3 regions of the Fulvimarina uroteuthidis genome follow, and region 1 is predicted to be linked to each of the others. Evidence: predicted binding sites of a transcription regulator. Region 1 holds the regulator's gene; each other region holds the start of a gene.

Evidence for each region. Region 1 encodes LexA, which represses DNA repair genes until DNA is damaged. Its sites were predicted from a motif close to TGTTCNNNNTGTGTTCNG; they were not measured.
Region 2: U0C82_RS02865 (putative DNA modification/repair radical SAM protein) is a predicted target of LexA. The motif match lies at 8,335-8,352, and genes of this name have one in related genera.
Region 3: uvrA (excinuclease ABC subunit UvrA) is a predicted target of LexA. The motif match lies at 3,030-3,047, and genes of this name have one in related genera.

Annotation. Positions count from the first base shown of each region.
Region 1 covers NZ_JAXLPB010000002.1:262,634-272,503, reverse strand. Annotated here, with positions in the region: gene U0C82_RS06275 (ComEC/Rec2 family competence protein) at 1-2,202, shown strand, start outside; gene lexA (transcriptional repressor LexA) at 2,196-2,912, opposite strand; gene U0C82_RS06265 (PQQ-dependent sugar dehydrogenase) at 3,147-4,340, shown strand; gene U0C82_RS06260 (DNA-3-methyladenine glycosylase I) at 4,705-5,346, opposite strand; tRNA gene U0C82_RS06255 (tRNA-Gln) at 5,508-5,581, shown strand; gene U0C82_RS06250 (DUF6538 domain-containing protein) at 5,724-6,605, shown strand; gene U0C82_RS06245 (SDR family oxidoreductase) at 7,660-8,451, opposite strand; gene U0C82_RS06240 (SDR family NAD(P)-dependent oxidoreductase) at 8,516-9,298, opposite strand; gene U0C82_RS06235 (sugar ABC transporter ATP-binding protein) at 9,316-9,870, opposite strand, start outside.
Region 2 covers NZ_JAXLPB010000001.1:626,926-636,795, reverse strand. Annotated here, with positions in the region: gene U0C82_RS02910 (ATP-grasp domain-containing protein) at 1-647, opposite strand, end outside; gene U0C82_RS02905 (methylene-tetrahydromethanopterin dehydrogenase N-terminal domain-containing protein) at 655-1,554, opposite strand; gene U0C82_RS02900 (beta-ribofuranosylaminobenzene 5'-phosphate synthase family protein) at 1,673-2,695, opposite strand; gene U0C82_RS02895 (4a-hydroxytetrahydrobiopterin dehydratase) at 2,749-3,123, shown strand; gene U0C82_RS02890 (hypothetical protein) at 3,221-4,354, shown strand; gene U0C82_RS02885 (formylmethanofuran dehydrogenase subunit A) at 4,383-6,020, shown strand; gene fhcD (formylmethanofuran--tetrahydromethanopterin N-formyltransferase) at 6,011-6,931, shown strand; gene U0C82_RS02875 (formylmethanofuran dehydrogenase subunit C) at 6,928-7,734, shown strand; gene U0C82_RS02870 (hypothetical protein) at 8,032-8,241, shown strand; gene U0C82_RS02865 (putative DNA modification/repair radical SAM protein) at 8,366-9,613, shown strand; gene ybgC (tol-pal system-associated acyl-CoA thioesterase) at 9,681-9,870, shown strand, end outside.
Region 3 covers NZ_JAXLPB010000004.1:137,722-147,591, reverse strand. Annotated here, with positions in the region: gene uvrA (excinuclease ABC subunit UvrA) at 4-2,931, opposite strand; gene U0C82_RS12900 (single-stranded DNA-binding protein) at 3,170-3,697, shown strand; gene U0C82_RS12895 (MarC family protein) at 4,009-4,671, opposite strand; gene gyrA (DNA gyrase subunit A) at 4,983-7,778, shown strand; gene U0C82_RS12885 (hypothetical protein) at 7,901-8,023, opposite strand; gene coaD (pantetheine-phosphate adenylyltransferase) at 8,213-8,692, shown strand; gene U0C82_RS12875 (peptidylprolyl isomerase) at 8,737-9,321, shown strand; gene U0C82_RS12870 (peptidylprolyl isomerase) at 9,505-9,870, shown strand, end outside.

The DNA of each region.
Region 1 (9,870 bases):
ATGCGTGTCCTGGCGGGCCTCCTGGCCGGCATGGCACTCTCCCACGCCGAAATCTGGAGAACCGGCACGACGGTGTTTTCCGGCGAGGCGACCGTCTTCGTCGTGGGACGGATCGCCAGTCACGAGATCGACGAAAAGGGCCGCTCGCGCTATCTCGTCGACATCGAGAAGACCTTGCGCCCCGCGCTTTCGCGGCCGCCGCAGCGCGCCCGCATCGTGGTTCGCGCCGGGCACGCGATCATGGCGCCCGGCGATCGCTACGAGGGGCTCGTCCGGTTGCGTCCCCCTGCCGGGCCGGCCTTTCCCGGCGCGTACGATTTCGCGTTCGCCCCCTATTTCGACGGTCTCGGCGCCTACGGTTTCGCACTCGGCTCGCCGCGGCCAAACACCGGTCAGGATATGGCCGAAGCGCGGCAAGGCCTTATCGACCGGGCCCGGACGGGCATCGCCGGGTTGCGCGGCGCGATGACCGACCGCATTCGCACGATGATTCCAGGCCAGCCGGGCGCCGTCGCCGCCGCCCTCGTCACCGGGCAGCGTGAGGGAATCGACGAAGCCACGACGGAAGCCCTGCGCGCCACGGGGCTTGCCCACATTCTGGCGATTTCCGGGCTCCACGTCGCGCTCGTCGCCGGCTTTGCCATGATGTCGATCCGCCGGGGGCTGGCCCTGTTCGGTCCCCTCGCCCTCGTCTGGCCGATCAAGAAATGGGCGGCCGTCGGCGCGATCCTCGTCGCATCCTTCTATTTCGTCGTGTCGGGATCGAGCGTTGCGACCGAGCGGGCCTATCTCATGCTTCTCGTCATGCTGCTCGCGGTTCTCGCCGACCGTCCGGCCATCACGATGCGCAACGTCTCGATCGCCGCCATCGTCATCCTCGCGCTCAGTCCGCACGCCGTGCTGACCGCCAGCTTCCAGATGAGCTTCGCCGCGACCATCGGGCTCGTCGGCGTTTTCGGCGCCTACACGCGCCACAAGCACATGCGGTGGCGCACCCGCGGGCGCACCGAGCCGCCCTCGGGCGGCATCGCCCGGTCGGTTCTGATCTACATTGCCGGAACGGCGGCCACCGCACTGATCGCCGGGCTCGCGACGGCCCCTTATTCGATCTACCATTTTCAGCGTTTCGCCCCGTTCGGCCTCGTCGCGAACGTCGCCGTCATGCCTCTGTTCGCGCTTCTCATCATGCCGATGGCGCTGATCGGCGTGGTGTTGATGCCCTTCGGCCTCGATTCCCCGGCGCTTGCCGTCATGGGGTTCGGGCTCGACGTTCTGATAGGGGTCGCGGTCCGCCTCAGCCAATGGCTGCCGGACCAGCCGACCGGCATCGTCTCGCCGCTGGCGCTCATCGCCATGACGCTCGCGCTTCTCGTCTTCTGCGTCCCGGTCGGACGGCTGCGATGGGGAGCGGTTCCGATCGCCGGGCTGGGCTTTGCGTTCGCCGCAATACCGTTGGAACGGCCCGATGTCCTGATCTTCGAGGACGGCAAGACGTTCGCGGTCCTCGAAGACGGGGACATTCTTTATTCCGCAAAGCGGCCCAACGGCTTCGTCGCGGATCAATGGGACCGCGCCTTTCTTGCCGGCGGTGTGGAACGGGGCAGCCTGCAAGGCCTGGACGACTGCGCGTCGCAGCTCTGTCGCTTTTCGACCGGCAGCGGCATCGAGATCGCCTATACCACCGACTACCGGCTTCTCGGCCAAGCGTGCGACGCGGCGGACATCGCCATCGTCGCGCGGGCCGCACGCCAGACGCGCTGCCGGTCGGGCGCCCATCTCGTGACCTTCAGGACCCTGAGACGCACCGGTTCGCTCGCCATCCGCCGCGACCGCGCCTCCGGCGACATCCTGATCGAGCGTTCGATCCCGGAAGACCCGGCGCCGTGGAACCGGCACCGCCTTGCTGCCTGGCCGGAATATTGGAAGAATCCGGCGCCGAGGGACCCGCCCCTTGCGCCTAGGCCGGACGCGCCGGACGCGGGCGCGCATGCGGCGCCGCCGATCCGCGACGCGTCGTCCGGCGGCAAAGGCCCCGTCCCGACGCTGCCGGCGGCGGCAACGACATCTTCCGTTGCGCAGCGATCGGACGCGTTGGACGCGAACCCGCCCTTGGCGCCGTCCGGCACGCCGGATCGCGACAGGTCAACGTCCTCCACCGGCCCGGCCGCGGCCGAAACGGGCGGGCGGTCGATCCCTCAGTAACGGCGGATGAGGCCCACCAGCTTGCCCTGGACCTGAACCCGGTCCGACCCGAAGATCCGCGTCTCGTAGGCGGGATTGGCCGCTTCGAGCGCGATCGTATCGCCCTTCTTGCGAAACCGCTTGAGGGTCGCCTCTTCCTCGTCCACCAGCGCGACGACGATCTCGCCCTGGTTCGCCGTATCGCCGCGCCGGATGACGACCGTGTCGCCGTCGAGGATGCCGGCCTCGATCATCGAGTCGCCCTTGACCTCTAGCGCGTAATGCTCGCCGCCCCGCAACATGTCGGGCGGAACGGAAATCGAATGGGTGTTGTGCTGGATTGCGGAAATCGGCACGCCGGCGGCGATCCGGCCCATCACCGGGATCGAGATATTGGCGCCGGGCGCACGGCCGCCTCCCGCCTCGTCCGGCCGGGTGCGAGCCCCCTTGGAGCCTTCGATCACGCTCGGCTTGAACCCGCGCGGCGGCGGGGTCTGGGCCTCGGTCCGGCGCATCGCCTCGGGCAGCTTCAACACTTCGAGCGCGCGTGCGCGGTTGGGGAGGCGGCGGATGAACCCGCGCTCCTCCAGCGCCGTGATCAGGCGATGAATGCCCGATTTCGACTTGAGGTCCAACGCGTCCTTCATCTCGTCGAACGAGGGCGGCACCCCGGTCTCGGTCAAACGCCGATCGATAAAGGACAGAAGTTCGTGCTGCTTGCGCGTCAGCATACGGATCGGAGCCTCCAAAACAAAACCTGAACAACGGTATCTGTTCTTATTGTGTTCTGCAAGTGGAAGGAGCGAACGAATCGGGAAACATCCCTGTCCCCTTCGAGTCGGCAACGCCCCGGGGCACCTCGCCCGGGTTGCGGACCTGCGGCAAAATCTTCGTAAAGGCGGATATTCGTGTCCAGCGTCCCTATCTGGAAGGAAACGCGACCTCAATCCGACAGGAGACGAAGCATGATCCAGACCGCCTCGACCCGCTCGCGCACGCGCCGCCTTTCCGCCCTCGGTTCCCTTCTCGCCTCCGGCGTGCTCCTGGCCTCTCCGGCGCTTGCGCAGGAAAGCTTTTCGATCGACGGCAGCGAGGGCACCGCACTGACCGCGACCCCGCTGGCCGACTTCGAAGAACCCTGGGCCATGACGTTCCTGCCGGACGGATCGATGCTGGTGACGGAAAAGGCCGGCACGCTGCAGCACGTCTCGCCGGACGGCACCAAGACCGCCGTCGAGGGCATGTTCGACGTCGCCTATGGGGGGCAGGGCGGCTTCGGAGACGTGGTGGTCAGCCCCGACTTCGAGCAGTCGAACGCCATCTACCTCTCTTATGCCGAAAGCCTCGACGACGGGGCGACGTTCGGTGCCGCTGTCGCACGGGCCGTGCTCGACACCTCCGGAGGCACGCCGAAGCTGACGGACGTCACCAAGATCTGGGAGCAGGAGCCACACGTTCCCGGCAACGGGCACTATTCGCACCGCATCGCGTTCGGGCCGGAAGGGTCCGATCAGGAAGGCTTCATGTTCATCACCTCGGGCGATCGCCAGAAGCAGACGCCCGCCCAGGACATGGACAAGAACCTCGGCAAGATCGTCCGTCTCAACCTCGACGGCTCGGTCCCCGCAGACAACCCGTTTCAGGACCAGGGCGACCTTGCCAAGCAGTTCTGGACGGTCGGCAACCGCAATCTGCTGGGCATCGCCTTCGACGGCGAGAACCGATTGTGGGAAACCGAGATGGGGCCGCGCGGCGGCGACGAGTTGAACCTCGTCACGCCCGGATCAAACTATGGCTGGCCGGAAGCCTCGAACGGCGTCAACTATTCCGGCGTTTCGATCCCCGATCACGACCCGTCGGAAGACGGCTTCGCCGCTCCCAAGGTCTCCTGGGTGCCATCGATTTCGCCGGCCGGGTTGATCATCTATGACGGCGAGACCTTCGCCGACTGGCAGGGCGACGCGTTTCTCGGCGCGCTCTCGGGCCGTGCGCTGGTCCATGTCGACATCGAGGGCGAGTCCGCCAGCGAAGCGGAGCGCTTCTCGTGGGACAAGCGCGTTCGCGAGGTCGAACAGGGCCCGGACGGCGCGATCTGGGTGCTCGAGGACGGCAATGGCGGCCGGTTGATCAAGCTGACGCCGGCAGACGAAGCGAGCTGACGCGGGCTCGAACGACAGGGCCTCGCCGGCTGCAAGCGCCGGGGAGGTCGACCATGACCCCGCCGGTGCCTTTTTAAAAGGGCTCGCACGCGCCCGTACCGCTGCCCCGTCCGTATGGCATGGGGTCGGGGGCGCCGGACCGCCGCCGTCCGTCCCCGCGATCCGGTCTTCGAGGCCGGCGGATGGAGCCGGTCGTTCCGGTCCTTTTGCGACACGATTTGCGCCGATCCGGAAGCGGCGACGAAGGCACTGCGAGCGAACCTTCGAGCATCGGCGTTTGGTCGGACGCGGGATGCGCCCGCTATCCGTTGGCGTTCGAACATCGGGCTTTCCGACAATCGATCCCGATTTTCGGGCCGCTGTTCTAGGGACGCACGAACGCCGCACGGTCCCGTTCGCAGGCCTCGCGCACATGGCATCGGGGATAATGATCGTTGACGAAGCCCATGGACTGCATGAAGGCATAGCATGTCGTGGGTCCGACGAAGCGGAAGCCGGCCTTGCGAAGCGCCGCCGACAGCCGCCGGGAGGCGGGCGTGACGGGGTTGGCGCGTATCCATTCGGGCGTCACCTGGTCTGGCCGTTCGGTGGCCGCAGGCTCGTGCGCCCACAGGAACGAGGCCAGCGAGCCCTCCGCCTCGATCACCGCCGCCGTCGCCTTGGCATTGCCGATCACGGCTTCGATCTTGCCGCGATGGCGGATGATCCGGGCATCGGCGACAAGCCGGTCCACATCGCTTTCGCCCATCGCCGCGACCCGTTCGATCTCGAACCCGTGAAAGACCTCGCGAAACGCGTCGCGCTTCCTCAGGATCGTGATCCAGGACAGGCCGGCCTGAAAGCCTTCGAGGCAAAGCTTCTCGAAAAGCCGCCGGTCGCATCCCACGGGGCGCCCCCACTCCTTGTCGTGATATTGCCGGTAGAGCGGATCCTGCCCCGCCCACCGGCAGCGGCAAAGCCCATCCTCCGCGCCTTCGAGCAGGCCTGTGTCCGCGTGGTCGTCCATGACCCGAAGGATAGGCGACCGCCTCGCAAAGGCCAGCGCGAAAGCGCGCCGCGACACCCGGCGCATCGGCCGCCGGAACCGGCATGTCGATTTTTTTCCCGACAAAGGGTTTCCAATCCTGCGCCGAACCGATATATCGACCCTGCCCGACAACGGGCCATTGGGGAATAGGTTAACGGTAGACCCACGGACTCTGACTCCGTTAGTCCTGGTTCGAATCCAGGTTCCCCAGCCAGCACTCTCCAAATCATTGTAATCTTTTTCTCTCTTGATTGAGAATCCGTCAGCTTATCGTTCTCGCACTTGGGCCAAACCTGTAGTCCAGAGGTGATGGCCATTGTCGTCCGTCCGGGCTCTCGGACGAAGGAACCCGGTCGGTGGCTCGGCGGCATGACATTCCCACTCTCGAACGGCGTGGGCACACGTTTTGTTGGCGTGCTCGCGTGCCCGTGCGCTTCAGGCGCATGCCTCGGCAGGCGCGCTTGTCCTTCTCCCTGCGGTTGTCCGATCATCGCAAGGCGATCTACATGGCGCAGCGTCTGAACACGCTCCTTGCCGACCTGACCGTGAGACCGACTGCCGCCATGACGACGAAGGATCAGCTCGAACAGATCTTCCGCGCCGAGATCGAGCGCATGAACACCTATCTCGAGGACATCGCATTCGCCGCGCGGCGCGCAGGGACAACGGACGATGTCCGCGAGATGGAGGCCGATCTCGAGGTCGGTTGGGCGTACCGTCAGGGAGGCCGCCAGCATGCGGGTTCTAATTTCGCTCAGACGGTGAGTGTCGAGATAGGAGGCGAGCGAGCGCTTCACGTCGATGACGAGGGCGGAACGATAGCGCCGGTTCACGGTGACGAGGTCCGGCGTATAGGTCGACTTCGCCTTCGCGTCGGCATCGAAGGACAATCCGACGAGCGCCCCCGATCTGTTATGCGCAACCGCTTCAAGGGCGGCCGCCGTTACCGGAAGCCGGACGCTGCTGCCGAGGACGACGAGATCGGGGTTCGCCGCTCCGATCGCGATCATCGCGTCCTCAAGCAGCTTGCCCTCATGGAACGAGACCGAGCGGATGAGGGCCGCGACCGCGATGTAGCGACCGAGGATCGCGTCCGGGCTCGGTACGGCGGCAGCGACCTGAGCGACTGCCTTCTCGACGAACGGCTCAAGGTCGGCTGCGATGGCGTCGGGATCGAGGCGGCAGGGATAGGAGCGCGGCAGGTCCGCAGGTGCCGACGCCCTGTTCGAACGGTGTGAACCGGATGCGATATCCTCAGATGCGACGGTATCCTTGCGATCGGGGGGCGTCCCAACGCACGGACTGATCGAGACAGGGTTCGACTTCGCTGGTGTCGGCAGGGACGTCGAGAGCGCGGACGTTCTCCGTACACCGTGCGGAAGATGTTTGCGGCGGCCGACGCCGCGAGGCGCGGAGCGTGGATGGGTTCATGGGGGATATCCCTTCGATGAGGGACGACCGACGCCATGCATCCCGCCCAGACCAACATTCGAACGGCGGACCGTTCCGAAAGCGGATAGGACAGTATGTACGTCACGCCCGATCGTGCGGTGAGATCTCGCAGGTCGCGAGCCCTACCGTCAGCGAACGGTGCTGGTCGTCTCAGTGAAATGTGGAAAGGCGAACTAGACGAAGCACGCCGGAAAAGGCGGTCTCCGTCGAACAGCCGTTCGGGCCGATCGGATCGATCAGGCGAACGAAACGGCGCAAGCGCGCGCGATTCGGAAGAGACCGATGTGCGTGTTCGTTAAAACTTTCAACGAAGGGACGAAGCGGATATGGCTCGTCATAGCCTGGGACCTCTCACTTAGGTTCTGGGTCAGGCCCTCGTCCGGTGCTGTAACACCGACGGGGGCCGTTTGCTTCAAGGGCGGCGGATGACCCGTTGGTCCGCTGCCTGCCTGATGACCTGCCGCCCTCAACCACCGATCGCAAGGCGTCGATACGAGCAAACTTGCTAACGTGGTTAACGCCGGGCTCGCTTGCGACGGCGCAGTTTCCCGCTCGACCCGTCGACCATCCGCAGGCTATGCAGTCTTCCCACTCAGGTAGCAGTTGTCGAAGCGGACATGGAGTGCGTCGGACATGCTCGTATTCTCGATCGTCATGGCGTTCTCCTCTCGGTGTCGAGAGGGGGCCAATTCTTCGCTTCGTCAGGGGGTCAGTTTCTCAGTTCGCCCGACATCGTGCCCTCTCGGCCCCTTGGCCTGGCTTTACTCCGCCACACTGGCCTGGATTTGCTCCGTCGTTGAGACTGCTACTGCGGTCCGGGACTGAACATCTGGGCCCGTTTCACCAGCAGCAGAAGCCGCCGTCGACGAGAAGATCGACGCCTGTGCAATAGGACGCGGCGTCGGACAGGAGGAAGATCGCGGGTCCGACCATCTCGTCGACGCTTGCCATGCGCTGCATGGGAGTCTGGCTCTCGAACTCTTTGGTCTGGTGCACCATTTCGGGCCGCGTGTTCATTGGCGTCGCGGTGTAGCCCGGGCTGATGGAATTCACGCGGATGCCGCGATCGACCCATTCCATGGCCATCGACTTCGACATATGGATGACGCCGGCCTTGGAGGCGTTGTAGTGGACCTGGTTGAGGCCCCGGTTGACGATTACGCCGGACATGGACGCGATGTTGACGATCGAACCGCCCTTGCCGTGGGCGAGCATGGCGCGCGCTTCGGCGCGGCAGGACAGCCAGACCCCCTTCATGTTGATGTCCATGAGGGTCTGATACTGCGCCTCGTCCATTTCCTCGCAAGGCGCCGCATTGGCGATTCCGGCGGCGTTGACGGCAAGACGCAGCGACCCGAGTTCGGCTTCCGCGCGCTGCACGGCATCGCTCAGCGCCGTCTGCGACGTGACGTCCGCTGCGATCTCGACCGATCTGCGGCCGGTTCCGGCAATGAAGTTCGCCGTCTCGGCAAGGCCACCATCCGTGCGCCGGTCGATCAGCGCCACGTCGGCGCCGCTCTGGGCAAGGCCCATGGCGATGCGCTGGCCAATGCCGCTGCCGGCTCCAGTGACGAGGGCGACGCGACCCGAGAGATCGAAGAGGGCCGGGGCATTCAAGGTGATTTCGGGCATGGGAAGGGTCCGGTGTTGTCGGTAATCGATGACGAGATGGGGTGGAGATCCGTATGGCCGAGGATCAGGACATGATCAGCCCGCCATCTACGTTGATCGCCTGTCCGGTGATGTAATCGGCGTCTTCGCTGGCGAGAAAGGCGATCAGGGCCGCGACGTCCTTGCCCTTGCCGGCGCGCTTCATCGGAATGTTCCGCACCCAGCTCGCCATAAGTTCGCCGGGAGCGTAGTCACCGAGCATCTCGCCCCAGACGCGGTCGTTATAGTCCCACATATCCGTCTCGATGATGCCGGGGCAGACGGCGTTCACCGTGATGCGGTCTTCCGCCACTTCCTTGGCGAGGCTCTGCGTCAGGCCCATCACCCCGAATTTCGAGGCCGCATAGTGCGGCGTGTAGATGAAGCCCTCGCGCGCCTGCCCGGAGGCGATGTTGACGAGGCGCCCGCCGCGCCCGGCCTTGCGCATCCAGCCAATCGCCTCGCGGCAGCACAGGAACGTGCCCTTCGTGTTGACCGCCATGGTGGCATCCCACTCGCGTTCGCCGAGATCTTCGACCTTGGCGATCGTGATGATCCCGGCGTTCTGGACCGAAATGTCCGGCGGACCGAACTCCCGCTCGGTCTTCTCGTAGAGCGCGGTGACCGACTGCGCGTCGGCGACGTCGCAGACGACCCCGATGGCGGCCGCGCCGGTCTCTCGAAGCGACGCCGCGGCGTCCTCGACCTGCGCCTCGATCGAGGCGATCACGAGATTGGCCCCTTCGCTCGCGAAACGATGGGCGATCGCAAACCCGATCCCCTTATTGCCACCGGTCACGACGACGGTTCGTCCTTCGAAGCGCTTCATTGGGCTCTCCTTTCCCATCAGGCGGTCGCAAGTTCCATGACCGAAACGTCGTTGGCTGCCTCGCGGTCAAGGATTCCCGCCTGCCGGCCCGCCGCCATGACCATGATCCGGTTCGATACGCCCAGAACCTCCTCGAGATCGGAGCTGACGACGATGACCGCGACACCCTCCGCAGCCAGGGCGACGATGATCTCGTAGATCGAGGAACGTGCGCCCACATCGATGCCGCGGGTGGGCTCGTCGAGGACGACCACCTTCGGATTTCGCGCGAGCCATTTCGCGATGACGACCTTCTGCTGGTTCCCGCCCGACAACTCGCTGGCGTTCTGGCCGCCGCGTCCCTTCACGCCGAACTTCTCGATGTTCTCCTCGGCGAAGCGATTGATGCGCCCGCGCGTGACGAACCCGTTGCGGATCAAGCTCGACAGGTTTGCGTAGCCGATGTTCTCGGCGATGGAATGACCGGTGATGAGCCCCTGCTGTTTACGGTCCTCTGGAACGAGGACGATGCCATTGCGGATCGCGGTGCGCGGGTCCTTGGGAGTGATGTCGCGGCCGTTCAGAAGCACCTG
Region 2 (9,870 bases), on a different contig from region 1:
AGGCCGGGGTCGGCCCATTGTCTCGAAAAACCGATGATCGCGATGGCGCCCTTGCACCCCAGGAAGGCCAGCGACCAGCGCTCACCCTCGACGAACCGCTGGACGTAGCGCCTTGCGGCGTCGTTTGCCGGCTCCGGCGATCCCTCGCCGGCCCAGCGCACATGGCTGCCACCGCATCCGCCGACCTGCTTGGACACCCATCTGCCGTCGCCGGGGCGTTCGCCACGCTCCCCCGCGATCTGCGGATGGGCGACGCCCGCCTCGCGGCACAGAAGGGCGAACGCGTCCGGGTCCTTCAGCTTGGCGGAACTTGCGGCATCGGTGCCGAGAAGCGGCCAGCGTTCGCAGATCTGCCGCAGGAGAGCCGGCCTGTCCTCAAAGCCCGCCCCGTAGACGAAGCCCACCGGCGCCTCGCCCTCCGCCAGCCCGTCGAGGGCCGCCAGAAGGTCGGCATCGGAGAACCCGTCGGGAAAGTGGCTGGCGAGGAGGGCGGCCTTCCTCGATGCGGCCGTCAGGTCGTGATCGGCGAAGAAATCGACGGCGAGCGCGTCGAAGCCGGACAGGCGCGCGCTTTCCGCGATCTGGCGCGCGGAAAACGCCGCGCACAGGATCGTCGGCCGCGCCGCCACCGGGTTCGAACCGTTCAAGTCTTAATCAGCCTTCGTTGACGAGCTTGCGCGCCAGCGTGAAGGCGTGGCGGAAATCGAGCACCTGGCCCTCTTCGGATTCGATCATCTGGCGCAGAAGTCCGTATTCGGTCTTCGACTTGAACATGCCGATGGCGAGCGCCCCGATGCCGAACGCGTCCGTGCCGTCGATCGCGACCACGTCGTCCATCACGTCGATCCCTTCGAGGCCGACCGGCGGCACCGCGTTGACGTCGGCCGCCACGAGGAGCCTGGACGCCTTCTTCATCTGGTCGTGGGCCAGCACCTGCACGCCGGCCTTGGCCGCCGACAGGATGACCTCGACGTCCGAGACGATGGCGGTGTTCTTGTCGTCGGACGATCCGTCGACCGCTTCCACATCGACGCCGAACCGTTCCTTCATCTCGTCGGCGCGCTTCTGCACGCGCTCGACGCCCGAATAGCCGACGATCCTGACCTTGGCGCCCTCGGACGCCGCGATCACCGCCGCGCAATAGCCGACGACGCCGGTCGCGCCGAAGACGGCGATCGTCGTGTCCTTGAGTGCGACGCCCTTCTTGTCCTTCAGCGCCTTCTCGACCTTGGCGACCATCGCGGCGGCCGTCGTGAAGGAGCCGGCGGGATCGGCCATGATGTTGCAGGTGAAGGGCGGAACGAGCGCGGCCTTCGCCTTCTCGATCATGTCGAGGGCGAGCACCGCATCGTCACCGCCGAAGAAGATCGCGGATGCCTGGCCGTGATCGGGCGGACGCGAGAAGATCACGTCCTGAACGAGGTCGCTCACTTCGGAGATGTCGACCATCTCGTAAGGGGTCACCGAATCATAGCCGGCATCGAGCGCCTGGTTCACGTCGAAGGGGCTCACATGCTTGTGCGGCGTGAGCATGTGGAGAATGTTCTTAGGCATATGCGTTTCCCGTTCGCTTCTTTTTCGTCTTCGGCGCCCTGAGTTCCGGACCTGTCTAGCATCGATGGACACGATTGGCGAAGGACCCGAACGGGTAGAAATGTCCAACCGGCCGGCGCTAAAGGCGCGATCCGGCTCCAGCGAGCACCCGCACGTGCCGGCCGGCACCCGTCCCGCGTTCGATCCGCGCGCCCTCGTTACGGCCCTTCGCGATGCGGACCGCCAGCCCGTCGAGCGCGCCGTCCGCCGTCGCCCGCTCGACGATCCGCCGGGCGCTCGCCTCGCTCGGCGCAAAGGCGAAGCCGGTCGGCCCCCACGAACTCTGGCCGATGCCATGCCCGCCGTGGGCCTTCACGGCGTCCATCGCCCTTGCGACCCGCCGGCTGGTGAAGACGCCGCCCTGCGCCGGCGCGAAGTGCGAGCCGACGATCGCCTGGATCCGGGCAAGACCATGCCCGAAGGTCTTGATGTCGCGTTCCACGAGCCCGGGCAGGACCTGCATCAGTGTCAGCGCAGAGACCTCGCCCGCCGCGTCCCTCGGAAACGCCGGCAGGCTGGCGAACGCGTCGAGCTCGGCCTCGCCATGAATGCCGGCAAGATCGGTCTCGAAGACGAGAATCACGCGCCAGTCGTCCGGAAAATCAAACCGGGCGACGAGGGGGGGAGGCGTATCCTCCTCGCCCTTGCCGCCGTCGACGGCGAGGCCGCCGCGCGTGACGAAGGCGGCACCGAGCCCGGAACGCTGGCCGCGCCCGAGAATCGCCGAATCACCCTCCACGTCGAGCGGCCGGCCTTCGAGGGTCCGCAACGCGCAGCTGAGGGCGAGGGCGAGCTGCGTGCCGGAGCCGAGGCCCGAATGGGATGGGATCACCGTCTCGATCTCGACGCGGTAGCCCTCGCCGAGGCCGAGATGGGCCATCAGGCTCTCGAGATAGGATCTCGCACGCGCAGCCTCGGGGCCCTCGACGCTGGTTTCGCGATGACGCGCGATCGAAAGCGAGGTCGCCGGCCCGTCGATCGCAAGGCCGATGCCGCCGAAGCGTCGGCCGAAATTGGCGCCCGGATCGAGAAATCCGAGGTGAAGGCGGGCCGGCGCAGAAATGTGGACGGCGTCCTCTTTCACATTCGATCCTGTCGTCATCGCGCTTTCCGCCTATTATTGAGTACAGAATCGATCGGACAAGGGAGAGACCGATGGCTGCCAAGACCTACTCCGACGCAGAAGTCGAAGAACGCCTGAAAAAGGAACTGCCCTCCTGGCGTCTGGAGGAGGGCTGGATTCGCCGGACCTACAAGACCCATGGCTGGAAGGGAACGCTGATGGTGATCAACGCCGTCGGCCATCTGGCCGAGGCCGCGTTCCACCATCCCGACATCACGGCGTCTTACGCCTGGGTCGAGGTGCGCCTGATGAACCATGCCGCCAAGGGCATCACCGATTCCGATTTCGCGCTGGCCAAGATGATCGAGCAGGTCGTCATGTGGCAGCCCGGCAAGGAGGACGGCCCCCTGTCCGGCGTGCCGGACGATGCGCGGTTCGCCTACATCAACTATGAGAAATCGTCCTGATTTCGAAGACGAATATCGGGGACGCCACGGTCGCGGCGGGTTGCCGGATCGTGGCGACGTGATATCTCCTGAACCGGGCACAGAAAGTGATGAACACGTGACGACTGCATGGATCGAAGGCCGACCGGTCTCGACCGGCGAGGCCATTCGCGAGGCCGTGACGCTCCTGTCGGAATGCCGGCTTCCTCTCGTGACCGGTGCCCTCGACGATATGTCCGCCCTGCGCGAGGCCGCACGGCTCGCAGGTCTCGCAAGGGGTGTCCTCGATCATCAGGGGCTGGCGCCTGCGGTTCCGCTGATCGAGGCGCTGCGCGACAATGGCATCATCCGCATCGCGCCCGCCGAACTGCGCCGCCGGGCCGACCGCGTTCTCGTGATCGGCCGCGACGCCTTCGCCGCGGAGCCCGCACTGTTCGAACAGATCTTCAGTGTCGATCCCGATCTGGGTGCCGGTGCCAAAGGGGGGCTGCGCGAGATCGTGCTGCTCGGGCCGGATGGGCCGGGCCGCTTTGCGGCGGCCAGGGGCAGCGTCCGGACGGTCCCATGCGGGATCGGCGATCTCGGCGATGCCGTCGGCATTCTCCGCGCGGCCCTTGCCGGACGCCCGTTCGGGAACGGCCCGTTCGAGGAGGGCGCCGCCCGCGCGCTGGCCGGCTGGTTGCAGCATGCCGGCTTTGCCGCGATCGTCTTCGACGCCGGCGAACTCGACGCCATCGCGATCGAGATGGTCGCCGGTCTCGTCTCGGATCTCAACGCGGGCACACGGGCGTCGGCTTTGCCGCTCCTGTCCGGTGGCGCCTTGGGCGCTGCGGAAGGTGCCCTGTGGACGACGGGGTTTCCCTTGCGCACCGCGTTCGGACGGGGCGGTCCGGCGCACGACATGGTTCTGAACGACGGTGCCCGGCTCGTGAGCGCGGGCGAAGCCGATTGCCGCGTTCTGGTGACCCACGGCGAGGCGGCGGGCGGCGATCAGGCGCCCGACCGATCCGGCGTGCCGACCATTCTCCTTTCCTCCGCCGAAACCCCGAACGGCGCGGGTGCGCGGATCGCCTTCCATGTCGGCCGGCCCGGCATCGACCATGCGAGCGTCGTTCACGAGCCGCGCTTCGGCAGCTTCGTGACGCGCCAGGCCGAGCATTCCGGCATGGCGGTGAACGCTGCCGACATTCTGTCCGCGATCGCCGATCTTCTCGGCGAACGTTCTTCTTCAAACGACGAGGCCCGCGCATGACCGTGACGCGGGTTAGAAAGGCAGAACCATGCTGAAGCGCCTGAAAGGCGGCCATGTGGTCGATCCGGCGAACGGCATCGACGAGATCCGCGATCTCTTCATCGAGGACGGCAGGATCGTCGCCGCACCCGCCGAGCCCGATTCGGCGGACGAAACCGTCGATTGCAGCGGCATGATCGTGATGGCCGGTGCCATCGACATCCATTCGCATATCGCCGGTGGGCACGTGAACACGGCCCGTTTGCTCCTGCCCGAATGGCACCGCGCCTTTTCCGCGCGGCCCGGCGAGACGGCGCTGTCGAAGATCGGCTGGACGACCGACGAGACCGGCTGCCGCTACGCCGAAATGGGCTTCACCACCGTGGTCGAGCCGGCCATGGGGCCGCAATCCGCGCTCCACGCCCATCTCGAGCTTGCCGACATTCCGATCATCGACAAGGCGACGCTCGTCGTTCTCGGCAATGACGATCTTCTGATGTCGATGATCCGCGACGGCGAAAGCGACGAGGCGATCGCCGATTACGTCGCCTGGACGGTCGACGCTTCCAAGGCGCTCGGCGTCAAATGCATCAATGCGGGCGGTTCGGCGGCGTTCAAGGAGAATGTCCGCTCCTACGCCTTCGATTCCGTCGTGCCCGATTACGGGGTCTCGTCCAGGCAGATCGTGAAGACCCTGCAGAAGGCCGTCGGCGATCTCGGCATCCCCCATCCGCTGCACGTCCATTGCAACAATCTCGGTGTGCCGGGCAAATCCGCCGAGGCCGCCGAGGCGACCATCAAGGCAGCCGAGGGCTCGCCTCTCCACCTCGCCCACATCCAGTTCTACGGCTACGGCACGGAAGGCAGGCGCGCCTTTTCCTCCAGGGGCCAGGAGCTGGCCGCGCTGGTCAACCGGAACAAGGAGGTGACGGTCGATATCGGCCAGGTCATGTTCGGCCAGACCGTGACGATCTCGTCCGACGAGATGCGCCAGTTCGCGGGCCGCGCCCAGGCAAGCCCGGGCAAGTCCATTGTCATGGACGGCGAGGCCAATGGCGGCGGCGTCGTGCCGATGGACTACAAGGAGAAGAGCTTCTTCAATGCGGTGCAATGGGCGATCGGGCTCGAACTGTTCCTGCTCATCGAGGATCCGAGCCGCGTCTTCTTCACCACCGACCATCCGAACGGCGCCCCGTTCACGACCTATCCGGACATCTTCGCGCTCCTGATGGATCGGGACGTGCGCGCCCGGTGGATCGAAGCCCTGCCGAAGGGCGTGTCCCGGTGGACGAGCCTTGCGGAGATCGATCGCGAATATACGTTGAACGAGATCGCCACCATGACGCGTGCGGCGCCCGCAAGGCTTCTGGGCACAAGCGATCGCGGCCATCTCGGCGTCGGCGCGACGGCGGACGTCTCGGTCTACAGATCCGGCGACGACAAGGCGAAGATGTTCGCCGCGGCCGCCTACCTCTTCAAGGACGGCGTGAAGGTGGTCGAGAACGGCGTCGTCGTCGCCAAGCCCTACGGCCGGGCGCTGACGCTCAAGACCCAGTCCGACGCGAAGATGAACGCCCGCCTCGACACCTATTTCGACGATGCCTACGGGCTGAAGTCGAGCTGGTTCAGGGTCGAGGGACAGGCATTGCGCCGAGAAACGCCGTTCCGGGAGGTCCCATGCCTTTGATCGAACTTGCCGCGACCATCAATGGCGTGCGCATCGACGACGATTTCGCGGAAGCCTTTCCGATGCACGGTACGGCGATCCAGATCACCGCGGCGACGGAAGAATGGGCGGTGGAATCGGCGCGCAAGATGACCGGTTTCGCGACCTCCGTCATCGCCTGCGGCTGCGAAGGCGGCATCGATCATGTGGTGCCGGCGTCGCGCACGCGCGACGGGCGCCCGGGCGTGCGCGTCCTCCTGTTCGCCATGGACAGGAAGAGCCTGGCCGGGCAGCTCGGCACGCGGCTCGGTCAGTGCGTCCTGACCGCGCCCTCGACGGCTTGCTATGCCGACTTTTGCTCGGACAAGGAAATCGAGCTCGGTTCGGCGATCCGCTATTTCGCCGACGGGTTTCAGGTGTCGAAGAAGTTCGGCGACAGGCATTACTGGCGGATGCCGGTGATGGAAGGCGAATTCGTCTGCGAGGCGATGACCGGCTATACCGACGAAGGCGTGGGCGGCGGCAATCTCCTGATCATGGCCGCCAATGCCGCGAACGCGTTGAAGGCGTCGGAAGCCGCCGCCGAGGCGATGCGCGCCATCGAGGACGTGATCCTGCCGTTTCCGGGCGGGATCGTGCGTTCGGGCTCCAAGCTCGGCGGAAAATATCCCGGCATGATGGCGTCCTCCAACGATGCATACTGCCCGACCCTGAAGGGCGCGACCCAGTCGAAGCTCGACGACGATATCGGCTCCGTGCTCGAGATCGTGATCGACGGCCTGTCCGCGAAGGCCGTGTCCGAGGCCATGGCCGCCGGCATCAAGGCGATCTGCGATCTGGGACCCGACGAAGGCGCGTTGCGCATCGGTGCCGGCAATTACGGCGGCGGGCTCGGGCCGCACCATTTCCGGTTGAAGGAGCTTCTGCCATGAGCGCGCTGACCTTTCGGCTGAAGGGCGAACCGGACCAGCGGATCGACTGCTCGTCGCTCGTGCCCGACCATCTCGCCAAGCGTTCGACGGCCGATATTGAGAAGCTGCCGGTCGGCACGACGAGGCGCGGCCTGAGGGCTGGGGACCTGTTCGAGATTTCCGGCGACGACGCATCCGACATCCGGTTCGAAGGCGGTTCGGCGCGTCTCGACCGGATCGGCGAGTCGATGTCCGGCGGTTCGATCCGCGTCTCGGGCGATGCGGGCTTCCGGGCCGGCCGCCTCATGCGCGGCGGACAGCTCATGGTCGAAGGCTCCGTGGGGGATCTCTGCGGCTCCGGCCTTCAAGGGGGGCGCATCCGCGTGAAAGGCGATTGCGGCGCGCGCCTCGGCGGGCCGGATGCCGGCGAAATGAAAGGGATGGGCAACGGCGTCATCCGCGTGTCCGGCAATGCGGGCGAGCGGGCCGGCGACAGGATGCGGCGCGGCGTGATCCTCATCGACGGCGACTGCGCCAAGGACGCCGCAAGCCGCATGATCGCCGGTACGATGATCGTCGGCGGCCGGACGCATGGCGCGCCGGGCCGCCTGATGAAGCGCGGCAGCCTGTTTCTGATGGGCGGCGCCGAGCGCTTCACCGCGACCTTCATCGACGCGGGCGTTCACGATTTGCTGATACTGACCCTCATGGCCAGGGAACTGGAGGCGACCATCGGCGACATCCCGTTCGACGGCGCTCCGATGCGCAAGATCAGCGGCGACACCGCGGTTCTGGGGCTCGGCGAGATCTATCTGCCGGCCTGACCGTGTCCGTCGTCCGGTGGCCGGACCGACCACGGATCCGTACGGACGGCACGCCGGATCTCCTTCGGTCGATGAAACCATCGGGATGGCGGGGTCGTAGCTGCATGCGCACCCGGATGGGACGGGACGCGGACGCCGCAGGGCTTCCTCAGGGGAAACCTGCGGCGTCATGACCCTTCTTCGAAGGGTTGCGATCACGACGTGCCGCGAAGCATGATCGCCTCCGGGCACCTCGTGCGGCACGGCGTTTCGCGATCTTTCGCCGGACCGGTTCGTTCTTGAAAGGAACGTGAGGCAATGATGGTCGATCTGATCCTGACAATCTGCATGGTTACCAATCCGGACTCGTGCCGGGAGGAACGGCTGACCTATCAGGCGCGCAACTCGCTTGCCCAGTGCGTCATGCTTTCGACGCCCTACGTTGCTCAGTGGGCCGGCAATCACCCGAACTGGAAGGTGAAGAGCTGGAAGTGCGGCTGGCCGGACGAGCGCAAGCAGAAGATCTGACTCCTCGTCGGGTGGTCGGGCGCGATCGGGTTCGCCACTTGCGGGCGGATCGGTTCGTGGCCGCGTTTTCCCCTGTGACATTCGGGCGCTGGCCGGAACGGATCGGGAACGCTATACTGTCCAGATGGCCAAGCTTTCCCTCAGAGACAAACTCGCGATCCTTTCCGATGCCGCGAAATACGATGCCTCCTGCGCGTCTTCGGGAGCGGAGAAGCGGACGTCCGCGAAAACCGGAGGGATCGGCTCGACCGAAGGCTCGGGGATCTGCCATGCCTATGCACCGGACGGGCGCTGCATTTCGCTCCTGAAGATCCTGATGACGAATTTCTGCATCTACGACTGCGTCTATTGCGTCAATCGGTCCTCGTCGAACGTGCAGCGCGCGCGCTTTTCGGTGCAGGAGGTCGTCGATCTGACGATGAACTTCTACAAGCGCAACTATATCGAAGGCCTGTTCCTCTCGTCCGGCATCGTCAGGAATTCGGACTACACGATGGAGGAGATGGTTCGGATCGCGCGAAAGCTGCGTCTGGAGGAGAATTTCTCCGGCTATATCCATCTGAAGACGATTCCCGATGCCGCCCCGAAGCTGATCGAGGAGGCGGGACTGTTTGCCGACCGGCTGTCGATCAACATCGAACTGCCCACCGATATCGCGCTCGAGCAATTCGCGCCGGAGAAGGATCCGCGCGACATTCGCCGCGCGATGGCGCATCTGCGCGAGAAGATCGACGAGCACAAGGGCGACAGGCGCGATCGGACGAAGCCCGCCAAGTTTTCCGCGGGCGGTCAGTCGACCCAAATGATCGTCGGCGCCGATGGTGCGAACGACGACGCGGTTCTCGGTCGATCGGAAAATCTGTACGGAAACTACCGGCTGAAGCGCGTCTATTATTCCGCGTTCTCGCCGATTCCCGACGCCTCGATCAAGCTGCCCCTGTCCAAGCCGCCCCTCATGCGCGAGCATCGGCTTTATCAGGCCGATTGGCTGATGCGGTTCTACGGGTTCGACCGCGGCGAAATCGTTTCGGGTGGGGAGGCGGGCATGCTCGATCTCGCCATCGATCCGAAGCTTGCCTGGGCGCTGAAGAACCGGGGGCGGTTTCCCGTCGACATCAACCGCGCAGACCGCGAGATGCTCCTGCGCGTGCCGGGGCTCGGAACCCGAGCGGTCAAGCGCATTCTCTCGACCCGACGCTACCGGACCCTGCGGCTCGACGACATCGGCAAGCTTTGCCAGTCGATCGACAAGGTTCGGCCCTTCATCATGGCGCTCGACTGGTCGCCGGGCCGTCTCACCGACGGCGACGGTCTGCGCGAGCGCTTTCTGCCGAAGGCCAAGAAGCGGACCGAACAGCTGGAACTCTTCTGAAACGCTCGGACGAAAGCGCGGGCATAGGCCTGCTTGCGATCGATCGGCCGGCGTGGAACAAGCAGCCATGAACTCTGAACTTGCAGGCCGTCTGACCGACAGCGGCCACGAACTCGATGTCCGCGTCTATTTCGAGGACACGGATTTTTCCGGCGTCGTCTATCATGCCCGCTATCTCCACTTCCTGGAGCGCGGACGCTCTGATTTCCTGCGGCTGAAGGGCATCGGCCATCGCGAACTGCTGGACGGCGCGTTCG
Region 3 (9,870 bases), on a different contig from region 1:
CAGCTACTCCGCCGCCACCTTCGTCACCTTCTTCATCGGCCGCCGCTCCAGTAGCTCCTTCAGGAACTTGCCCGTATAGGAGCGCTTTTCCTTGCAGATATCTTCCGGGGTGCCGGTGGCGACGAGTTCGCCGCCGCCGTCGCCGCCTTCGGGGCCGATGTCGACGACCCAGTCGGCGGTCTTGATGACCTCCAGATTGTGCTCGATCACCACCACGGTGTTGCCCTTATCGACGAGGTCGTGCAGCACTTCGAGAAGCTTTGCGACATCGTGGAAGTGAAGGCCGGTGGTCGGCTCGTCGAGAATGTAGAGCGTGCGGCCGGTCGCCTTGCGCGACAGCTCCTTGGCAAGCTTCACACGCTGCGCCTCGCCACCGGACAGGGTCGTCGCCTGCTGTCCGACCTTGATATAGCCGAGCCCCACCTCCTTCAGCGCAACGAGCTTGTCGCGCACGGCCGGGACGGCGGCGAAGAAGTCGACGCCTTCTTCGACCGTCATGTCGAGCACGTCGGCGATCGAGCGCTCCTTGTAGGTGACTTCCAGGGTCTCGCGATTGTAGCGCTTGCCGTGGCACACGTCGCAGGTCACGTAGACGTCCGGCAGGAAGTGCATTTCGATCTTGATGACGCCGTCGCCCTGGCAGGCCTCGCAGCGCCCGCCCTTCACGTTGAACGAGAAGCGGCCGGGCTGGTAGCCGCGCGCCTTGGATTCCGGCAGGCCCGAGAACCAGTCGCGGATGGGCGTGAACGCGCCGGTATAGGTGGCCGGGTTCGAGCGCGGCGTGCGCCCGATCGGCGACTGGTCGATATCGATGACCTTGTCGAGATGTTCGAGCCCCTCGATCCGGTCGTGCTCGGCCGGCACGTCGCGGCCGTTGGCGATGCGGCGCGAGGCGGCCTTGAACAGGGTCTCGATCAGGAAGGTGGACTTGCCGCCGCCGGACACGCCGGTGACGCAGGAAAACAGGCCGACCGGGATCTCGGCGGACAGGTTCTTCAGATTGTTGCCACGCGCGCCGACGACCTTGACCGCCTTGCCCTTCCTGGCCTTGCGGCGCGTCTGCGGCACCGGCACGCCGAGATCGCCGGAAAGGTAGCGCCCGGTGAGCGAATCCGGATTGCCCATCACCTCCTCGGGCGTGCCCGAGGCGATGACGTGGCCTCCGTGCACGCCGGCCGCCGGTCCGATGTCCACGACATGGTCGGCCTCGCGGATCGCATCCTCGTCATGCTCGACGACGATCACCGTATTGCCGATGTCGCGCAGATGCTTGAGCGTGACGAGCAGGCGCTCGTTGTCGCGCTGGTGCAGGCCGATGGACGGCTCGTCCAGGACATAGAGAACGCCGGTCAGCCCGGAGCCGATCTGCGAGGCGAGCCGGATGCGCTGGCTCTCGCCGCCCGACAGGGTGCCCGACGAGCGCGACAGCGTCAGATAGTCGAGCCCGACATCGTTGAGAAAGCGCAGCCGGTCGCGGATTTCCTTGAGGATGCGCACCGCGATCTCGTTCTGCTTCTCGTTGAGATGGGCGGGAAGGTTCTCGAACCAGTCGGCGGCGTTGCGGATCGACAGTTCGCTGACCTCGGCGATATGCCGGCCGGAAATCTTGACCGCCAGCGCCTCGGGCTTCAGCCGGTGGCCGTTGCAGGCCGGGCAGGGGGTGGCCGACATGAAGCGCTCGATCTCCTCGCGCATGAAGGTCGAATCGGTTTCGCGCCAGCGCCGCGCCAGATTGGTGACGACGCCTTCGAAGGTCTTCGTGGTGGAATAAGCGCGCAGCCCGTCCTTGAAGCGGAACTCGATCTTGTTCTTGCCGGTGCCGTTGAGGATCGCGTCCCGCGCCGTGTCCGACAGGTCCGACCACCTGTCGGTCTGCTTGAAGCCGTAATGCTGGCCGAGGCCGTCCAGCGTCTGGCCGTAATAGGGCGACGTGGACTTCGCCCACGGGGCGATCGCCCCGCTTTTCAGCGTGACGTTTTCGTTCGGCACCACGAGCTTTGGGTCCACCGCCTGCTGCGAGCCGAGACCGTCGCATTTGGGGCATGCCCCGAACGGATTGTTGAAGGAGAACAGGCGCGGCTCGATCTCCGGGATCGTGAAGCCGGAGACCGGGCAGGCGAACTTTTCCGAAAACAGCAGCCGCTCGTGGGTCTCGTTCTTGTTCCGGTTCGCGCCGGCGCTGGCCAGCCGTTCGTTCGGCAGGGGCAGGTCCGCGAATTCGGCGACCGCCAGCCCGTCGGCAAGGCCGAGCGAGGTCTCGATCGAATCGGCGAGGCGCGATTTCATGTCCTCGCGCACCACCACGCGATCGACCACCACATCGATGTCGTGCTTGTACTTCTTGTCGAGCGCCGGAACGTCGGCGATCTCGTAATATTCCCCGTCCACCTTGACGCGCTGGAAACCCTTTTTCTGAAGCTCGGCCAGTTCCTTGCGATATTCGCCCTTTCGGCCGCGGATCATCGGGGCGAGGAGATAAAGCCGCGTGCCTTCCTCGAGCGCCAGCACCCGGTCGACCATCTGGCTGACCGTCTGGCTTTCGATCGGCAGGCCGGTCGCAGGGGAATAGGGAATGCCGACACGCGCGAAGAGGAGGCGCATATAATCGTAGATCTCGGTGACGGTCGCCACCGTCGAGCGCGGGTTCTTCGAGGTGGTCTTCTGCTCGATCGAGATCGCCGGAGACAGGCCTTCGATCAGGTCGACGTCCGGCTTCTGCATCATCTCGAGAAACTGGCGCGCATAGGCCGAAAGGCTCTCGACATAGCGTCGCTGGCCCTCGGCATAAATCGTGTCGAATGCGAGCGATGATTTGCCGGAGCCCGAAAGGCCGGTCATGACGATCAGCTTGTCGCGGGGAATATCGAGATCGACATTCTTCAGATTGTGCTCGCGCGCGCCGCGGATGGAGATCGTCTTCAGTTCGGCCATGAGGAGCGGTACCGGTCTTTTCGGAATTGTCTGGATCGACGCCTATCTATGGCGAGCACCAGGCAGTTTAAAGCGCGGATTGACTCAAAGAAAGAGTTTGTTCTAACTTTGTTCCGGTCGCGACGATGCGGCCTGGCGGGCGGTACCGGTTGTTTTCTGTTGAGGGCGGCCACGTTGCCCTTTCGCCCCGACGCCTGCGCCGTTAGGCTTGCGCGCATTCATTGTATGGAGTTTTTCGATGGCAGGCAGCGTCAACAAGGTCATTCTCGTCGGCAATCTCGGGGCCGATCCGGAGATGCGGCGCACCCAGGACGGCAAGCCGATCGCCAATTTCTCTCTCGCCACCTCCGAGAGCTGGCGCGATCGCACCTCGGGCGAGCGGCGCGAGAAGACGGAATGGCACCGGGTCGTCTGCTTCAACGAAGGCCTGAACAAGATCATCGAGCAATATGTGAAGAAGGGCTCGAAGGTCTATCTCGAGGGCCAGCTTCAGACCCGCAAATGGCAGGACAAGGACGGCCAGGAGAAATATTCGACCGAGGTCGTGTTGCAGGGCTTCAACTGCTCGCTGACCATGCTCGACGGGCGTGGCGATGGCGCTGGCGGTGGCGGCGGTGATTACGGCGGCGGCGGCGGTTCGCGTGGCGGTTCGTCCGGCGGCGGTTCACGCGGCGGCGGCGATTATGGCGGTGGCGGTGGCGGCTATGGTGGCGGCTCCTCCGGCGGCGGCGGTTCGCGCGATTTCGACGACGAAATCCCGTTCTGAGCGTTCGGATCGCCGGGTTCGCCCGGATCGGGTAGAGCGGCTGATCGCCTCGGCTGGATCGGTCGAGGCGCCTGCGCAGCATCGCCGGATCGGTGTTCTCGCCGATGAAACCCGAAGGCCGGCGACGTCGTCATGGCGACAGCGCCGGCTTTTTCTACTGTGTTGGCGGCGCCTGGCACGGCCCGCAGCTCCGCGCCCGGTCGCGAAGTTCGCTAAGTCAGCGAGCGTCCTGTCGGATCGGTCCCGAACGGCCGCACCCGAGGGGCTTCGAGGCGATGTCGAGCCAGGCGAGAAGATGACCTCCCGCCCGATCAGAGGGTGTTGAACGTTCCGCCGTTCTCGAGGAACAGGGCTGCGATGCCGTCGGCGACGAACTGGACGGCCAGCGCGGCCAGGATGACGCCCAGCACCCGCGAGATGACGGCCCGGCCGGTCGCGCCCAGAATGGCGTCGAGCCGGTGCGCCACCGCAAGGCAGGCGAAGGTCACGAGGAGCGTCAGCGCGATCACGCCGACCATGCTCGCCTGGCCGATGGCGCTCGGCAATTTGCCCGACAACAGGATCACCGCGGCGATCGCGCCCGGCCCCGCGATCAGCGGAATCGCCAGGGGAAAGGCGGCGACGTCGGTGTCCTCGTCGGGATCGTCGTCCTTGTCCGCGACCATTTTCGAGGCGCTGCGTCCCTTGCGCTCGGCACGCTTCTCGAACACCAGCTCGAACCCGATGACGAAGAGAAACAGGCCGCCGGCGATGCGGAACGCGCCCAGCGAGATGCCGAGGGCATTGAGGATCGCAAGGCCGAGAAGCGCGAACACCGTGAGGATCACGAAGGCGATCAGGCAACCCTTCCAGGCCATCGCGATGCGGGCTTTCCTGCCGACCCCCGGCGTCAGCGCGAGATAGAGCGGAATGAGCCCGAGCGGATCGACGATCACGAAGAGCGTGACGAAGCCGTTGAGAAGCAGGTCGATCATCGCGCAAACCCGAGTGGCAGAAGCCTTCCTGAAAACACGGACGGGTGGCGGAGGCAAGCGTCGCAGTTCCACCCGGGCGATCGAGGCGCGCGGCGTTCGCGATAAAGCGTTGGATTTCAAGGCAAGCCGTGCCGGACAGGGGCCCGGAATTTGCGCTGATGCGACCCTTTAGGCTATAGCGGGCGTACGATTTCGCATCAATTCAGGACCCATCCTTGGCTGACGACAACGACGACTTGACGCCTCCACCAGCACCGATCGGGGGACCGCCGGACGGTCCCGGCATCGGCACCGTGTCCATCATCGACGAGATGCAGCGAAGCTACCTCGATTACGCCATGAGCGTGATCGTCAGCCGCGCGCTGCCGGACGTGCGCGACGGGCTGAAGCCGGTGCACCGGCGCATTCTCTATGCCATGCACGAGATGGGCCTCACCTCGAACAAGTCCTACCGCAAGTCGGCCGGTGTCGTCGGCGAGGTGATGGGCAAGTTCCACCCGCACGGCGATTCGGCGATCTACGACGCGCTCGTGCGCATGGCGCAACACTGGTCGCTGCGCGCGCCCCTTATCGAGGGCCAGGGCAATTACGGCTCGATCGATGGCGATCCGCCGGCCGCCATGCGCTATACCGAGTGTAAGCTGGAGAAGATCTCCGACGCGCTGCTTGCCGATATCGACAAGGAAACCGTCAACTTCCAGGAGAACTATGACGGCCGCGAGATGGAGCCGGTGGTTCTGCCGTCCGGCTTCCCGAACCTCCTCGTCAACGGCTCCGGCGGCATCGCCGTCGGCATGGCGACGAACATTCCGCCGCACAATCTCGGCGAGGTCATCGACGGCTGCATCGCGCTGATCGACAATCCGCAGATCACGCTCACCGAGATGATGGAGCATATTCCGGGCCCCGACTTTCCGACCGGCGCGATCCTGCTCGGCAAGGCCGGCATCATGTCGGCCTATTCCACGGGGCGCGGCTCGCTTCTGATGCGCGGCAAGGTCCATTTCGAGACGATCCGCGGCGAGCGCGAGGCGATCATCGTCACCGAAGTTCCCTATCAGGTGAACAAGGCGACCATGATCGAGAAGATGGCCGAGCTCGTGCGCGACAAGCGCATCGAGGGCATTTCCGATATTCGCGACGAGTCCGATCGCGACGGCTACCGGGTCGTGGTCGAACTGAAGCGCGATGCGACCGCCGACGTCGTTCTCAACCAGCTCTACCGGTTCACGCCGCTGCAGACCTCGTTCGGCGCCAACATCGTCGCGCTGAACGGCGGCAAGCCGGAACAGCTGACACTGATGGACATGCTGTCGGCCTTCGTCTCGTTCCGCGAAGAGGTGATCAACCGGCGCACCAAATATCTTCTGCGCAAGGCGCGCGAGCGCGCCCACGTGCTCGTCGGTCTTGCCATCGCCGTCGCCAACATCGACGAGGTGATCAAGCTCATCCGCGCCGCGCCCGATCCGGCGACGGCCCGCGAGCAACTGATGACGCGCGAGTGGGAGGCGAAGGACGTCGCGCCGCTGGTGCGGCTCATCGACGATCCGCGCCACCGCATTTCGGAGGCCGGCACCTACCGCCTGTCGGAGGCCCAGTCCCGCGCGATCCTCGATCTTCGCCTGCAGCGCCTGACGGCGCTCGGGCGCGACGAGATCGGCGACGAGCTCGAGAAGATCGGCACCGAGATCAAGGACTATCTCGATATCCTGTCGTCGCGCGAGCGCGTCATGCAGATCATCAAGGACGAGATGTCGGCGATTCGCGACGAGTTCGCGACGCCGCGCCGCACCGAACTGTCCGAAGGGGCCGCCGATCTCGACGACGAGGACCTGATCCCGCGCGAGGACATGGTCGTCACCGTCAGCCATGGCGGCTACATCAAGCGGGTTCCGCTCAGCGTCTATCGCTCCCAGCGCCGCGGCGGCAAGGGCCGCTCGGGCATGAGCCTGAAGAACGACGAGGATTCGGTGACCCGCCTGTTCGTGGCCAACACCCACACGCCGGTCCTGTTCTTCACCTCCCGCGGCATCGTCTACAAGGAGAAGGTCTGGCGGCTTCCGCTGACCACACCCCAGGGACGGGGCAAGGCCCTCGTCAACATGCTGCCGCTCGACAAGAACGAGCGCATCACCTCGATCCTGCCGCTGCCGAGCGAGGAGGAGGCGGCCGAGCGCACGAACGTCATGTTCGCGACGACGCGCGGCACCGTACGCCGCAACAAGCTCAGCGACTTCACCCAGGTGAACCGCAACGGCAAGATCGCCATGAAGCTCGATGAGGAGGGCGACGAGATCCTGGCCGTCGCGACCTGCTCGGAGGATGACGACGTTCTCCTCACCGCCTCGTCCGGCCAGTGCATCCGCTTTCCGACCACGGATGTCCGCGTTTTCGCCGGGCGCAACTCGGTGGGCGTGCGCGGCATCTCGCTCGGCGAAGGCGAGACGGTCGTTTCGATGGCGATCCTGCGCCACGTGGACGCCACCGCCGAAGAGCGCTCGACCTATCTGAAGATGCGCCGCGCGGTCGCCGGCAGCACGGACGAGGACGAGATCACGGTCGACGAGGAAGGGGTCGACGCGGATGCCTCGATCGATACGCAGCGCTACGCGTTCCTGAGCGAGGCCGAGGAGATGATCCTCACCGTCTCCGAATTCGGTTACGGGAAGCGGTCCTCGTCCTACGAGTTCCGTACCTCGGGCCGCGGCGGCAAGGGCATCCGCGCCACCGATACGAACCGGCTGGACAAGCTCGGACAGCTCGTCGCGGGCTTCCCCGTGGCGGCGGAAGACCAGCTGCTTCTCGTCACCGATCGGGGCCAGGTCATCCGCGTTCCGATCGACGGCATCGGCATGAAGGGTCGCGCGACTGGCGGCGTCACGATCTTCAAGACGGCCGATGGCGAGCGGGTCGTCTCGGTCGAGCGCATTCCCGATCAGGGCACGGACGAGGCGGGGGAGGCGGACGCCGACACCACCGCCGGAGACCTTGCCGATTCCGATCCGATGGACGGAAAGGCTCCGATCGACGACGGCGTGGGCGACGCATCGCCTGAAACGCCGACGGACGATGACATGCCGGACGGAACGCCGTCGGACGACGTCTGACGCCGTCGCCCGTCACCCACGAAAAAGCCGCCGCTCCCGGGATAGGGGAGCGGCGGCCTATGTGTCGTGACAAGTCGTACCGCCCGGCTCTGCCAGAGGTCGGACGATATGATTATAAAGGCTTAGCGGCGGTGGTCCCGCGCTTTGACCTTGATGCTCTTGCGATCCTGCTCATTGCTGACGCTCATGAGGGTCGCGGCGGTCAGGGGGATGATCATGGCGAGAGATAGAACGGCGATCAGCATATGAAGTCTCTCCTCGTTATCCTGCTTGAAATACGCTTCGAACCGAGGATTGGTTCCCACCGACCATGATGGGGGTCCGCGACCCGTGCTCTTGACGCTTCACCCTAGAGATAGGAACGGCATTTGTCTTTTGCCGAATTATGACGAATTGTCTCGGTTCTTGATCGCGCAAACGTTCGGGTCCTCCAGATGATCACCGCCTTCTTCCCCGGCTCCTTCGACCCCGTTACCCGCGGTCACCTGTCGATTCTCGGGCAAGCCCTCGCGGCATTCGACCGCGTCGTCATCGGGATCGGCGTCCATGCGGCCAAGCAGCCGATGTTTTCGTTCGACGAACGCGTCCGCCTCATCCGCGAAAGCGTGGAATCCGAAGGGCTGCGTGCGCCGGTCGATATCGTCGCCTTCGACGGGCTGGTCGTCGATGCGGCGGCGAAGGCCGGCGCCCGCGTGCTCGTGCGGGGTCTTCGGGACGGCTCGGATCTCGACTACGAGATGCAGATGGCCGGCATGAACGGGGCGATGCGACCGGAGATCGTGACCGTCTTTCTGCCGGCCTCGCCGAAGACCCGGCCCATTACCGCCACATTGGTTCGTCAGATCGCAAGGATGGGCGGGGATGTCTCGCCATTCGTTCCCGAACCGGTTCTGGCTGCCCTCGCAAGGATTTGAGGGCGACGCGCCGTGTTCGATGGTCAGCGTAGAAAAGGTTTCCCATGAAGTTTCTAGCCACTCTCGGTATCGTCGCCGGACTTTCCCTCGCGGCCGTCGCGCCGGGCCTTGCCCAGGACGGCGAGGCCGCGGACCGTCTCAACATCGAGACGAACAAGGGGTCGATCGTCGTTCAGTTGCGTCCCGATCTTGCTCCCAAGCATGTCGAGCAGATCAAGACGCTCGCCGGGGAAGGTGCCTACGACAATGTCGTGTTCCACCGGGTGATCGACGGTTTCATGGCCCAGACCGGCGATGTCGAGTTCGGCAAGAAGGGCGCGGACACCTCGGGCGCCGGCATGGGCGGCTCCGACAAGCCGGACCTCGAAGCCGAGTTCAGTGAGGACGAGACCTTCGATCGCGGCACGGTCGGCATGGCCCGCAGCCAGGATCCCAATTCGGCCAATTCGCAGTTCTTCATCATGCTTGCCGATGGCGATTTCCTCGATGGCCAGTACACGATCGTCGGCGACGTCGTCGAAGGCATGGATGTCGTCGACCAGATCAAGAAAGGCGACGCTCGCCAGAACGGCTCGGTCGAGGACCCGGACGTGATGACGAAGGTGACGGTGGGCGGGTCCGAGGGCTGACAGGCACGGCTCGTCGCGCCGCGGGGTTGCACCGGCACCGGTTTTGACACAGTTAGGACGCCATGACACGGCGGTTCGGGCAACCTCCCGGACCGCCTTTTTGATCGACCACGACAGGATGGAGGCGGAACCGGTTTTCCGCGCCTGTCGTCCCGATCGACGAAGACGAAAGAGAGACTGACAATGGCTGACGAAAATTCCGAGAACATCCTGATCCTCGAGACCACCAAGGGCCGGGTCGTGATCAAGCTGCGCCCCGATCTGGCGCCCAATCATGTCGAGCGCATCAAGGAGCTCGCCCGCGAGAACTTCTATGACGGCGTCGTCTTCCATCGCGTGATCGACGGCTTCATGGCCCAGACGGGCGATCCGACGGGCACCGGCGCGGGCGGCTCGGACAAGCCGGACCTCGTCGCCGAGTTCTCGGCCGAACCGCACAAGCGCGGCACCGTCTCGGCTGCCCGCACGGCCGCGCCGAATTCGGCGAACTCGCAGTTCTTCATCTGCTTCGAAGACGCCCCATGGCTCAACAAGCAATATTCCGTCTTC